Regions from separate parts of the Pseudomonas sessilinigenes genome, predicted to be linked through region 2. Evidence: riboswitches for the same ligand, from Rfam matches in the RefSeq annotation. Region 2 holds a riboswitch; each other region holds the start of a gene.
The links. A riboswitch is a leader RNA that binds a small molecule or an ion and turns the genes downstream of it on or off. The one in region 2 is predicted to bind cobalamin.
Positions count from the first base shown of each region.

Region 1 (4,466 bases), 3.4 Mb from region 2:
TACCCGATCTATATCCCGATGCTTTCGCAGGCGGCCCAGGATTGCATCGGCCGGATCCATCCCGCTGCCCGGGAAGCCTGTGACATCCTGGTCGACGAAGGCTTCTCGCCCACCCAGTATGTCGACCTGTTCGACGCCGGGCCGACCCTGCAGGCACGCAATAACGAGCTACGCTCGATCATTCAGAGCCGGGTCGCCGCCACTTGCTCGCAACCGCAAAGCGGCCAGGGCCGGCCATGGCTGCTGAGCAACGAACGGCTGGAGGATTTTCGGGCGCTGATCGCCCCCCTGGACGAAGCCCCCGGCGACATCGTGGGCCTGGACCCAAGCGTGCTGCAGGCGTTGCGCCTGGTCCCTGGCGAAGTTGTGCGAGGCGTGGCCTTATGAACCGCGCTGGATTTCGAAACGTGCCTCAATCGCTGCAAGGAGTTCGCCGATGATCGTGCGCCCGATCCGCATCAACGACCTGTCGGCAGTGCTGAGCCTGCTCAAGGGCTGCTGCCGTGAGCTGGACGACCTGAGCAGCGATCCCGAGCGCCTGGCCCACAGGATCCGCTGGGCACAGCGGACATTCGCCGGCCAGGTGGAACGCGCCGATGCCGACTACTTGTTTGTGCTTGAAGATGACGACCAGCAGGTAATCGGTATCTGCGGCCTGAGCGGTGCCATTGGCCTGCGCGAGCCCTGCTACAACTACCGGGTGGGCATCACTCGTGGCAGCGCCCCGGGGCTGGGGATCGAGAAGCAGATCCCGACCCTGTTCCTGTGCAACGAAATGACCGGACAATCCCAACTCTGCTCGTTGTTCCTGCGCCAGGACCAGCGCCAGGGCCATGCCGCACGCTTGTTGTCCACCGCACGCTTGCTGTTCGTCGCCGAGTACCCGGCGCTGTTCGGCGACAAGCTGGTGGTCGAACTGCGTGGCCAGGTCGACAGCGAGGGTGCCTCGCCATTCTGGGACAGCCTGGGGCGGCATTTCTTCAAGATGGATTTCCAACAGGCCAATCGCCTGTCCAGCCAGGGCGGCAAGGCCTCCATCGCTGAACTCATGCCGCGCCAGCCGCTCTACACCTGCCTGCTCAGCCCTACCGCCCAGGCCGCCATTGGCCAGGCCCACGCCAGCACCGATCAAGCGGTCGGCATCCTGCGCGAGGAAGGCTTCAACCACCAGGGCTGCATCGACATCTTCGATGGCGGGCCGGTGATCGAGGCCCAGGTGATGAACATCCGCAGCGTCCGCGAAAGCCGGACCCTGCCGTTGCTGGTGGGCAGCCTGGACGAACAGGCGCCGCTGTGGCTGATCTACAACCGCCGCCTGGAAACATGCCGCATCACCGCAGCCCCCGGGCGCCTGGTCGCCGGTTGCCTGCTGGTGGACCGCCAGACCACCAAGCACCTGCAACTGCAGCCCGGCGATACCGTGCGCGCCGTACCGCTGCTGGCCTGCCTCTCCGAGACCAGCAACCAGACCCAGGTGCGCACCTCCCCCGCCACCGCCTGGTAACGCCGGCCCCCGTCCGTGTAGCCGCTGCCGCAGGCTGCATACGCCGACGCAGCAGGCGCAACCTACTGCCACGCTAAAGCCCCTGTGGGGCTTTGCGCAGCCTCGCAGGCTCGACAGCGGCTACAGGGTTCGGCGGATGATGGGTGCCAGCGCCTACAGGATTGACGAACGGCAGGACGGATGTTCAGATGCCGCCCTGTTTCAGGTGCCTCACGCCGCCGTGCGTGAGGTGAAACGGGAAACCGGTGCGCCCCCAGGGGCAAGTCCGGTGCTGCCCCCGCAACGGTAAGCGAGTGCTGCATTCAACACGCCACTGTACCCAAGGTATGGGAAGGCGAATGCAGCCAGCCTCGCAAGCCCGGAGACCGGCCTGAAGCATCTGTTTGGCAATCCTGCGGTGGGCGGGCATGGGCCGGTGTGGGCGCGTGCGCGTGCCTGCCACCTTCTCCCTGCGTGCTTCCCGAAGACACTTTCGAGAAGACCAAGAATGACAACAACACACACTTCCCTTGCGCGCGACTGGCGTGCTCCGCGCCGTTCCATGGGCGGCGCCCTGCTCGGCTGCCTGTTCAGCCCCTGGCTGCTGGCGGACGACACCTCCCTGAAGCTGGACCAGCAGTTCGTGTCCGCCCCGTCGGTGGAGTCCACCACCGTGGCCGAAATGGCCAAGTACGGCAGCAAGGTGGAAATCATCGATCGCCAGCAGATCGAACGCGCCGGCCCCAGCAGCGACATCACCCGGGTCCTGCAAATGTACGTGCCGGGCCTCTACGTGGCGCCCAAGAACGGCCCCTTCGACTACGGCACCTATTCGCTGCTGGGCGGGCGCAACGATGACACGCTGATCCTGCTCGATGGCGTGCGCCTGAACAACCGCCTGTACGGCGGCCTGTACCTGGATACCCTGCCAGCCAACGCCATCGAGCGCATCGAAGTGCTCAAGGGCGGCCAGAGCCTGCTGTTCGGCACCCAGGCGGTGTCCGGGGTGATCAACATCGTCACCCGCAGCCCACAGACCCGCGACGCCTCCGGCGAAGTCAACCTGGGCCTGGACAGCTTCATGGGCAGGAGCGGCGATGCCCGGGTGGAACGCATCGTCAGCAACGGCCTGGGCGACCTCGGCTTGCTGGCCTATGTCAGCCACAACGTTTCCGACGGCTACCAGCCGTTTCGCAACAGCGCCTACAACACCAGCACCAAGGACAAGAAGCGCTCCTATGAGGTGACCACCTTCGGCGCCAAGGCGATCCAGGGGGTCGGCGACGACTCGCGCCTGGAGCTGTTCTACCAGTACACCGACGCCAACCTGGATTTTGCCCGCGCCGCGAACAACAAGAAGACCACCAACGACCGGGTCCAGCAGATCGCCACCGCCACCTTCGAGCAACGCCTGGGCGAGCGCTTCAGCTACTTCGTCAAGGGCCATGTCAACGATTGGGACACGCGCTACACCCGTATCAACAGCAACGATGATGGCGGCATCAAGGTCATCAACCACAACGACTACTGGGGCTTCACCGACTGGGGCGTGCAAGCCGAGGGCAAGGCCGAGCTGGACGGCGGCCATGTGCTGGTGTTCGGCACCGACAACCAGTGGTTCAAGGGCCAGGACGACGTACTCAAGATCGATGACAACAACGCCCAGGCCAATGCCCTCTACGCCCAGTTGCGCCCGGTGTTCGAGACCTTGCCCGACTGGCACCCGAGCATCGGCGTGCGCCACGAGAAAATCAGCGGCGGCGAGAGCGCCACCGTGGGCATGCTCACCTCGCTGTACGACCTGACGTCCAACTGGCAACTGCGCGGCCAGTTCGGCAGCGCCTTCAAGCTGCCCAATGCCGAGCAGTTGTTCGCCAACGAAGAGGATGAAAAGGGCAACCGCAACCTCAAGCCGGAAAAGAGTGTGAATGCCGAGCTGGGCCTGGACTACAAGGGCAGCCTGCTGGCCGGCGAGTTCAACGCCAGCACCACGGTGTTCCAGCGCAAGATCGACGACCTGATCGCCCTCGACGGCATCGACTGGGTCAATGGCGAAGGCCGGATCAAGGTACGCGGCATCGAGGTCGACGGGCGCTGGCAGTTCAGCCCGCAATGGACCCTCTCGGCCGACATGACCCGCAACCTGGTGGAATCGCGCAACGGCGTGACCCTGAGCAATATCCCCGGCTTCTTCGCCCGCTCGCGACTGGGCTTCGAATCCCAGGACCGGATGTGGGGCGTGGGCGGTGCGCTGCGCTACATCGGCCAGATCGACAGCCCGAAGAAGATCGACTACGGCCACTATTCAGTGGTGGACGCCGACGCCTACCGCTACCTCGACGCGGCCCAGCAACACCGCCTGAGCCTGCTGGTGGAGAACCTCTTCGACCGCGACTACAGCACCAGCATCGCCAGCAACAACCCGCGGGTGGACAACCTGGGACGGCCCTTCACCACCGAGGTGCGCTACACCTACCGCTTCTGAGGACGGCAGCCATGCACAAAGATTATCAACGAGTGCTGTTCGTCGGCCCCGGGCTGCACGGCGGCGCCCTGGGCGAGGCCTTTCGCCGCGAGCTGCAAGCGCTGCGCGGCAACGACGCCAGCACCCGGGTGATCGACACCCTGGACGGTTTCGACAGCCTCTGGGCGGCCCTCGAAGAAGCGTTGCCCGAAGACGGCGCGGCTCTGCTGGTGGTGGACCTGGAACCCAGCTCCGACAGCGCCTACCTGGACTGGCTGCGCGATGAACTGGGACGCCGCGCCCGTGCCCACTCCCAGGCGCCACGGCTGTGGGTCACCGCCCAGGCCCTGGGTCGCCGGGGGCTGGATGCGGCCCAGTCCTGGGCCAGCATCGCCCAGCGCGAACGCCACCTGCCGTGCGACCAGGTCAATCCGGTGGCCAGCGATCCGGACTGGTCGCAGGTGCCGCCCCACGCCCGCCAGGTATTGCTCTGCACCGGCCCGCGCTGTGTCCGGCGCG
Region 1 is NZ_CP027706.1:2,674,299-2,678,764, reverse strand. It holds gene C4K39_RS12590 (arginine N-succinyltransferase) at 1-387, shown strand, start outside; gene C4K39_RS12585 (arginine N-succinyltransferase) at 437-1,504, shown strand; cobalamin riboswitch at 1,691-1,892, shown strand; gene C4K39_RS12580 (TonB-dependent receptor plug domain-containing protein) at 2,046-3,968, shown strand; gene C4K39_RS12575 ((2Fe-2S) ferredoxin domain-containing protein) at 3,980-4,466, shown strand, end outside.
Region 1: linked by a shared signal. The riboswitch ahead of C4K39_RS12580 (TonB-dependent receptor plug domain-containing protein) and the one ahead of cobW (cobalamin biosynthesis protein CobW) in region 2 are both predicted to bind cobalamin.

Region 2 (4,466 bases):
CCAGAAATAGAACGCCAGGTAGGCATGGGGCGGCACCAGGTCCGGGTCGTGGTACGCCGCGCTGGGGTCGACCTGGTAACCCCGGGCCGGCTGGATGCCGATGAAGGTCAGGCCCAGGCGCAGGCCAGCGACCATCAGCCGCCCGTTGCGGAACATCGGGTCCTGCTCCGGGGCGCCCCAGCGCTCCAGCACCGCTTGACGATTGGCCTCGGGCAGTGCCTGGAACAGGTGCTGGTAGTCGTCCAGGGCCAGGCTCTGCTGGCAAGGGCGCAGGTCGAGGCTGTCCAGATCGTTGCTGACGCCACCGAGCAATTGCTGGATCAGCTCGGTGCCGCTGGCCGGCAGCTCGTCAGGCAGCGGATAACCCTCGGCCTGCAAGGCCTTGAGAATGTTCAGCGCCGCCGCCGGGGTATCCAGGCCCACGCCGTTGCCGATGCGCCCGTCGCGGGTCGGGTAGTTGGCCAGGACCAGGGCGATGCGTTTTTGGTGGTTGTCCAGGCGGCCCAGCTCGACCCAGTTGCTTGCCAGCCGGGCGACGAAGTCCATGCGCTCGGGCTGGCCGCGGTAGCAGACCACGTCCGACTGGCTGCGCTCGCTGCGCCAGGCCAGGTCCTTGAAGCTGATGGGCCGGCTGATGATTCGTCCATCCAGTTCGGGCAAGGCGATGTGCATGGCCAGGTCCCGTGGGCCCAGGCCTTGTTCGCTGGCCTGCCAGCCCGGCTCGTTGTCCTGGGCGCAGATGGCCTGGATCACCGGGATGTCGCGGCGAAACGGCCGCAGGTGTGGCGCCTCGGGGCTGGACTGGGCAAAACCGGTGGTGTTGAGGATCACTCCGGCGCCGGTCTCATCCAGCCAGTCTTCCACCTGTGCCAGGCAGCCGGGCTCCTTGAGACTGGCCACGGCGATCGGCAAGGGGTTGAGACCGGCAGTCGCAAGGCGCTGGCAGAACAGGTCGATGAATGCGGTGTTGGCCGCCTGCAAGTGCGAGCGATAGAACAGCAGCGCCGCCACCGCCTGGCCGGGCTGCCAGTGGGCCTGCCAATCCGCCAGGCTGGCCTGGCTCCTGGCCGGGTGATAGAGCGCGGTGCGCGGCAGCACCTGCGGTTCGCTCCAGGGGTAGTCGCGCCCCAGCAAGCCGCTCAGGCAGCGGTAGAAATTCAACGCATTTTCTCGCCCGCCCTGGCGCAGGAACTGCCACAGGCGGTCGCGCTCCACGGCCGACACCGTGCTCAGGTCGCTGAGCTCCGGGTCGGGCCGATCGTCCCCTGGCACCAGGATCAGTTGCACCCCGCGCCGGGACAGCTCCACCAATTGCTCGACGCCATAACGCCAGTAGGCGATGCCGCCGTGCAGGGAAATCAGGATGACCTTGGCATGGCGCAGCACCTGGTCGACGTACAGGTCCACCGAGGCGTGGTTCTGCACCTGCATCGGGTTGGCCAGGCGAAAACTGGGGTAGTCCGCTGGCAACTGCTCGGCGGCCTCGGCCAGCAGCGCCAGGCTGGAGTCGCCGCTGCACAGGATCACCAGCTCGGCGGGGGTTTGTCCAAGGTCGGCGATGTTGTCATCCGACACGAATCCGCCGGGCTGGGTCCTGAGCAGGTGCATGGGTCAGGCGCCCAGGGCGGCGCGCAGTTGCGCTTCCAGCTGGGTTGCGTCCAATTCCTGGCCGATCAGCACCAGGCGGGTGATACGCTTTTCATCGGCGCCCCACTTGCGGTCGAAGTGCTTGTCGAAACGGGTACCCACGCCCTGGAGCAGCAGGCGCATCGGCTTGCCGGGGATTGCCGCAAAACCCTTGACCCGCAGGATGCCGTGCTTGACCACCAGTTGGGTCAGGGCATCGAGCAGCAGGCTTTCGTCGGCCTCGGGCAGCTCGATGGAGATCGAGTCGAAGGCGTCGTGGTCATGGTCGTCATGATCGTCGCTGTCATGGTGATGGTCGTGATGACTGTGGCGGCTGTCGATGTGCTCCTCGGAGCCGGCACCCACGCCCAGCAGCACGTCCAGGGGCAGGCGCCCGCTGCTGGCCTCGATCACCTTGACCGCCGGCGGTAGCTCCTCGGCCACTTCCAGGCGGACCTTGGCCAGGTCGGCCGGATCAATCAGGTCGGTCTTGTTGAGGATCACCAGGTCGGCGCTGGACAGCTGGTCGGCGAACAGCTCGTGCAGCGGCGACTCATGGTCCAGGTTGGGGTCGAGCTTGCGCTGGGCGTCCACCTGGTCCGGGAAGGCGGCGAAGGTGCCGGCGGCCACGGCCGGGCTGTCGACCACGGTGATCACCGCATCGACGGTGCAGGCGCTGCGGATTTCCGGCCACTGGAAGGCTTGCACCAGGGGCTTGGGCAGGGCCAGGCCGCTGGTTTCGATGAGGATATGGTCCAGGTCGCCACGACGGGCCACCAGTTCGCGCATCACCGGGAAGAACTCTTCCTGCACGGTGCAGCACAGGCAGCCGTTGGCCAGCTCATAGACCCGGCCACTGGCTTCTTCTTCGGTGCAGCCGATGGAACACTGCTTGAGGATCTCGCCGTCGATGCCCAGCTCGCCGAATTCATTGACGATCACCGCGATACGACGGCCCTGGGCGTTGTCCAGCATGTGCCGCAGCAAGGTGGTCTTGCCCGAGCCCAGGAAGCCGGTGACGATGGTGACGGGAAGTTTGGCCAGTGTTTTCATCGGATGCCCTTTGGCGAAGGTGGCGGGCATACGGGACGAGAGGCACGGCACAAGGCCCGCGCTGATTTCGCCACCGGATCACCCCGCCCGGTTGTAGTGAGAATCATCTTCGAGGCAGGTCTCCTGGCTGGGGGCCTGCCAGTTGGACTGACAGTTCCTGCGCCTTCCCGCCAGCGTCCTGGACGCCCATGCAGTGGCTTTGCAGAAAATCGAACCCTTCACAGTTGCGGGGGCAGCCGCGGCTTCTACCGCGTTCCCGTCTTAGCTTCGACCGCTGGCCGAAGAACCTCGAACGCGCAAGGCTACGCAGAGCGCGGAAAGCGGTCAATGTGCATGTGGCTTCGGGGTGGCTTCGGGTCGCAGTTGGCGATTGACGGCGCCCCTTGCCCATGATTTGCTACACAACTTGTTACGGGTGCCCTTCACAGGGTGAAACGGGAAACCGGTGAATCACGCGCTTGCCAGCCGTGACCAGTCCGGTGCTGCCCCCGCAACGGTAAGCGAGCGAAGTGTCAGATCCACTGTGCCCCCGGGCATGGGAAGGCGACACTTGTCGGCAGGGCACAAAACCGCCCCAGCCCCTCGCGAGCCCGGAGACCGGCCCGCAATACACGAATAACAAACCCGCGGTGGGCGGGCGCTGTTGCAAACCCTGCGTGAACGCCACGCGGGGTTTTCCTGCGCCGCTTCCCGCTGACAAACCAAGGGAACGCGCCATGTCGACCATCAGCAGCACCAGCCATTCCGCCAGCAGCACCACCACCCTGAGCCAGCGCCTGGTAGCCGCCATCGGCGCCTCGATCCTCGGCGCCTGCCTGGTGTACTTCGCCGGTTTCTCGCACATCGAGGCGGTACACAACGCCGCCCACGACACCCGCCACAGCGCCGCCTTCCCTTGCCACTGAGACCCGCCCCATGATCAAGCGTATCGCGCAAACCGCGGGCTTCACCGGGCTGCTGGCCGCCCTGCTGCTGACCCTGCTGCAAAGCTTCTGGGTCGCCCCGTTGATCCTGCAGGCGGAAACCTACGAGAAGGCCCCAGCCACCGAGGCAGTCCATGAACACGCCCCCGGCGCCATGGCTGGCCACGTCCACGACGAAGAAGCCTGGGAACCGGAAGACGGCTGGCAGCGAGTGCTGTCCACCACGGGCGGCAACCTGGTGGTCGCCGTCGGCTTCGCCCTGATGCTGGCAGGCCTCTACACCTTGCGCGCGCCCAGCCGCACCTCCCAGGGCCTGCTCTGGGGCCTGGCCGGTTATGCCACCTTTTGCCTGGCCCCTACCCTGGGCCTGCCACCGGAACTGCCCGGCACGGCAGCGGCCGACCTGGTACAGCGGCAGATCTGGTGGGTCGGCGCCGCTGCCTCGACCGCAGTGGGCCTGGCCCTGATCGTGTTCGCCGGCAACTGGCTGCTGAAGTTGCTGGGCGCGGCCATCATCGCCGTGCCCCATGTGATCGGAGCGCCGCAGCCGGAAGTGCACTCGATGCTGGCTCCCGAGGCGCTGGAGGCGCAGTTCAAGATCGCCTCGCAGCTGACCAACGCGGCCTTCTGGCTGGCCCTGGGCCTGATCAGTGCCTGGTTGTTCCGACGCAAGGGCGGGGACGGCTATTCGGCATGACGGCCTGGCGCGCAGGGCCGACCCTGGTGGTCGGCCTGGGCTGCCAGAAAGGCTGCCCGGCAAGCGTCCTGCGCGCCCTGTTGGACCAGGTGCTGCAAGCCCATCAGCTGGATAAGGGGCAACTTCGGGCCCTGGCCAGCATCGACCTGAAACGCAGCGAACCCGGG
Region 2 is NZ_CP027706.1:6,078,858-6,083,323, forward strand. It holds gene cobN (cobaltochelatase subunit CobN) at 1-1,608, opposite strand, end outside; gene cobW (cobalamin biosynthesis protein CobW) at 1,612-2,679, opposite strand; cobalamin riboswitch at 2,776-2,985, opposite strand; cobalamin riboswitch at 3,076-3,299, shown strand; gene C4K39_RS27785 (CbtB domain-containing protein) at 3,396-3,584, shown strand; gene C4K39_RS27790 (CbtA family protein) at 3,595-4,299, shown strand; gene C4K39_RS27795 (cobalamin biosynthesis protein) at 4,296-4,466, shown strand, end outside.

Region 3 (4,466 bases), 810 kb from region 2:
CTGCGCAGCCCCAGGGCGCAGTACAACGCCAGGATCTCCACTAGCCAGCCGATATAGGGCAACCAGGACAACGCCGTGGCCAATAGCGTCAGGGGCAGGACGGCCAGCACCCAGGCAGTGACACCATGACTGCGCCAGCCTCTTCCGGCAGCGTTGAAACGCTGCTCGATCCGATCCGCCAGGCGCCCGAACGCCACCAGTGGATGCCAGCGCCTGGGCTCGCCCAGCAACGCATCCAGTGCCACCCCGGCGACACTCAGCAATGCCACGCTCATTGGCTTACTCCCCAGCGGTTTTCATACAACAATTCATTCAACGGCCGCGGCTGTGCCCAGCCTTCCAGGGCCAGCATTGGCGCCGGGTAGAACTCGGTGACCGGCCCCAGGCACAACACGGCCAGGGGCTTGGCCCCCTCCGGCAAGCCCAGCAAGTCGGCTAGCGCCTGGGGCTCGAACAGCGATACCCAGCCCATTCCCAGGCCTTCGCTACGCGCCGCCAGCCACAGGTTCTGGATCGCGCAGGACAAGGACGCCAGGTCCATCTCCGGCAGGGTCCGCCGACCGAAGACATGCCGCTCGCGGCCGTCCATCAACGCGGCCACCAAAAGCTCGGCGCAATCGTTGATGCCTTCGACCTTGAGCCTCATGAACTCGTCGGAACGCTCCCCCAGGGCCTCGGCGGTGCGCACTCGCTCCTCTTCCACCAATTGCTGGATCTGCCCCCGCAGCACGCGGTCGCTGATGCGGATGAAACGCCAAGGCTGCATCAGCCCCACGCTCGGCGCCTGGTGGGCTGCCGTCAGCAAGCGCTGCAACAGCTCGGGAGCGACGCTGCCGCCGGCGAAATGGCGCATGTCGCGACGCTCGGCAATGGCCCGATAGACCGCCTCGCGCTCGAGCGAGGAAAAAGCCTGTTCAGTCACCCGTGACGCCCCCAGCTACATCAACCTCTCGCTTCGGAGCGAACAACGCGGCCACCGCCGCAGGATTGGATGGAAAGTAGAAATGCACATAGGAGGCCGTCATTCTCCCGACCCGATAGACCGCCTCGGCACCACGGCCACCGTTGGGACTGGAGCCCCGGGCGATAGGCGCAAGCTCGGTACTGGTCAGGGAATGATGGTAGGTATGGCCTCGCAGGCTACCCTCCGGCAGGTCCACCGCTTGCAAGGCCAGGGCAGCCAGACGCTTCTGCATCACCGCTTCGCCGGGGAGCAGGCCCAGCAGCTCGGCTCGCTGGCCCTGGACATCGACCAGGGAATCCAGCAAGTACAACATCCCGCCACACTCGGCGAGCAAGGGCTTGCCAGCGCCATGATGAGCACGAATAGCCGCCAGCATCGCACTGTTGCGCTCCAGCGCCTGGTGATGCAATTCGGGGTAACCGCCCGGTAGGTACAGGCTGTCGGCCTCAGGCAGCTCGCGGTCGTGGATCGGTGAAAAGAAGCTCAACTGCGCCCCCATGGCTCGCAGCAAGTCCAGGTTGGCGCCATAGGTAAAGGCAAATGCCTCATCCCGTGCCACGGCAATGCGTACACCCTCGAGCAGTGGTTCACACATTGTCGGAACGGGGGCGGCAAAGCCGACGGCAGGCGGTAGCGCTACCTGGCAACTGCTGGCCAGCGCCTCGGCGGCGGCATCCAGGCGCAAGTCCAGGTCATTGAGCTCGTTGGCTTGCACCAGCCCCAGATGGCGACTGGGCAGTTCGATATCCGTCTCCCGGGACAGCGCGCCATACCAGCGCAACCCTTCGGTGAGGCTGCCTTCGAGCAACTGCGCATGGCGCAAGGTGCCGACACGATTGGCCAGCACCCCGGCAAATGGCAGGTCCGGCTGGTAGCGCGCCAGGCCCAAGGCCAGGGCACCAAAGGTCTGGGCCATGGCGGTACCGTCGATCACCCCCAGCACCGGTACTCCAAAATGCCGTGCCAGGTCGGCGCTGGAGGGCGTGCCGTCGAACAGCCCCATGACCCCCTCGATCAGGATCAGGTCGGCCTCGCCCGCGGCTTCCCACAATAGGCGGCGGCTCTCCTGCTCACCCACCATCCACATGTCCAGCTGGTACACCGGGGCACCACTGGCACGCTCGAGAATCATCGGGTCGAGGAAATCCGGCCCGCACTTGAAGACCCGCACTTTGCGCCCCTGGTTGCGGTGCAGGCGCGCCAGGGCGGCGGTCACGGTAGTCTTGCCCTGGCCGGATGCCGGTGCGGCGATCAATACCGCCGGGCAATGACGAACATCATTCATGGGTTCACGCTCACAGCTCGATGCCTTTCTGCGCCTTGATACCGGCCTGGAAGGCATGCTTGAGCATGCCCATCTCGGTGACGGTGTCGGCCAACTCGATCATTTCCGGCTTGGCCCCGCGCCCTGTCACCACCACATGCTGCATCGGCGGACGGGCTTGCAGGTCGCTGAGCACCTGATCCAGGTCCAGGTAGCCATGCTTGAGGGCGATGTTCAGCTCATCGAGCACCACCAGGCCGATCTCTGGATCGCTCAGCAACTCCCGGGATACCGCCCAGGCGGCTTCGGCGGCGGCGATATCACGCTGGCGATCCTGGGTCTCCCAGGTGAAACCCTCACCCATTACATGAAACCGCACCTGCTCGGGGAAACGCCTGAAAAACAGTTCCTCACCGGTACTGTTGCGACCCTTGATGAACTGCACCACGCCACACCGCATGCCGTGCCCCATGGACCGTGCCAGCATGCCAAAGGCCGAACTGCTCTTACCCTTGCCGTTGCCAGTCAGCACCAGCAACAGCCCGCACTCATTGGGGGAGTTGGCGATACGCTCGTCGATCACCGCTTTTTTGCGCAGCATGCGCGCCAGGTGACGTTCGTCACGCTCGAAGGATTCACTCATGGGACAGCTCTCCGTTGGGGCTGGGGGAACTGGGGGCAGGAACAGGAATAGACGGCACAAGCCTGGCATCGCCCACCGTGATGCCGTTGGATGAGTCAGGCCGGTCTCCGGGCTCATGAGCGGCATCGCTGCCGGACTGCGCGCCTTCCCATGCCTGCTTCGACACAGTGGCACTTGCGCAATCTTGACTCACCTACCGTTGCGGGGGCAGCGCCGGAATCGTCGCCTGCTCCATGGCTGGAGAGGACCCTGACCGGCTTCCCTGTTTCACTCTATCGACCTGTGGCCACAGAGCACCTGAAACAAGTCGCGAAGGTTAGAGGGTTGAGAATGGAGCGTCAATTGAAGCGGCCCGCCACATCCTGCACAAAACTGCACTGCATCAACAAACTGACGCCAATCTTGTGCCACACTGGAGGGAGTGATATCAAATAGCCACTTTCAGGACATGACGTCCCGTCACACAACAATAAGGGGTGAGTTCGATGCAAGGCATGATCATCAGCAATCCAAGGCTGGAATTCCTGCGTCCGATGCTGGAGCGCTGGTTCGATTGCATTGACCGCTACAACGCGGTCCGCGGCGATAACGAAACCCCTTACTGGTTCGACGAACAGGCCAACCTGGGCCTGCTCTCCGCTGCGGCCTGGATGGCCGAGATGGTGACCCTCGAACACAGCCCCAGCAAGAAGCAGCTTGAAGAAGGTGCACGCAACGCTCGTACCGGCCTGTACCTGGCCACCAAGGAAGAACGCGCCTACATCCAGGCCACCCAGCGCTGGCCACGAGTCAACAGCCTGAACCTGACCCAGGCACTGCTGGATATCGCCAATGAGGCGAAGGCGATCAGCTACGCCAGCGACCTGAAGCTTGGCTGCCTGTTCGTCGCCCCTCAAAAGGCACAGCACAGTGCTACTCCCGAAGAGCTGCAGGACATGCTTGACGATCTGCAGAAGGAACACTGCTGCGCCGTGGCCTGGTATTTCCCCTATGCGTATCGCAAACTACACAACGAGGCTGGCCAGTATCACCCCGGAATAGCCGTACTGTTCAAGGAAGCCCGCTGAGTACAAGGAACCCAGGCCCGTCCATGCCTCTCTATGATTGAACGTTCGCGCATCCATAGGGACATCAACATGCTCAAGCCACGCCATACCTTGCTCATCATCGCCGCTGGCCTCGCCGCCTGCGGCGAAACCTCCAGCCTTCAGGTCGCGGATGGAACCGGCCCAACCCCCAAGCTGCCGGAACCCAATCCCACGCTGATTCCCACGCTGAACATCGCCCCGGCCGTCGGCTGGCCCCAGGGAACCAAACCCCAGGCCGCCAGCGGCACCCAGGTCAACGCCTTCGCCGAGAACCTCGACCATCCACGCTGGCTCTATGTCCTGCCTAATGGGGACGTCCTGGTGGCAGAAACCAATGCCCCGCCCAAGCCGGACGACAGCCAGGGCCTTCGCGGCTGGGTAGCCGGCAAGGTGATGGAGCGCGCCGGCGCCACCGTTCCCAGCGCCAATCGCATCACCTTGCTGCGCGATGCCGATCATGACGGTGTGGCGGAGACTCGCAGCGTATTCCTGGAAAACCTCAACTCG
Region 3 is NZ_CP027706.1:6,889,065-6,893,530, forward strand. It holds gene cbiB (adenosylcobinamide-phosphate synthase CbiB) at 1-275, opposite strand, end outside; gene bluB (5,6-dimethylbenzimidazole synthase) at 272-922, opposite strand; gene C4K39_RS31415 (cobyrinic acid a,c-diamide synthase CobB) at 915-2,249, opposite strand; gene cobO (cob(I)yrinic acid a,c-diamide adenosyltransferase) at 2,260-2,871, opposite strand; cobalamin riboswitch at 2,953-3,187, opposite strand; gene C4K39_RS31425 (hypothetical protein) at 3,357-3,938, shown strand; gene C4K39_RS31430 (PQQ-dependent sugar dehydrogenase) at 4,008-4,466, shown strand, end outside.
Region 3: linked by a shared signal. The riboswitch ahead of cobO (cob(I)yrinic acid a,c-diamide adenosyltransferase) and the one ahead of cobW (cobalamin biosynthesis protein CobW) in region 2 are both predicted to bind cobalamin.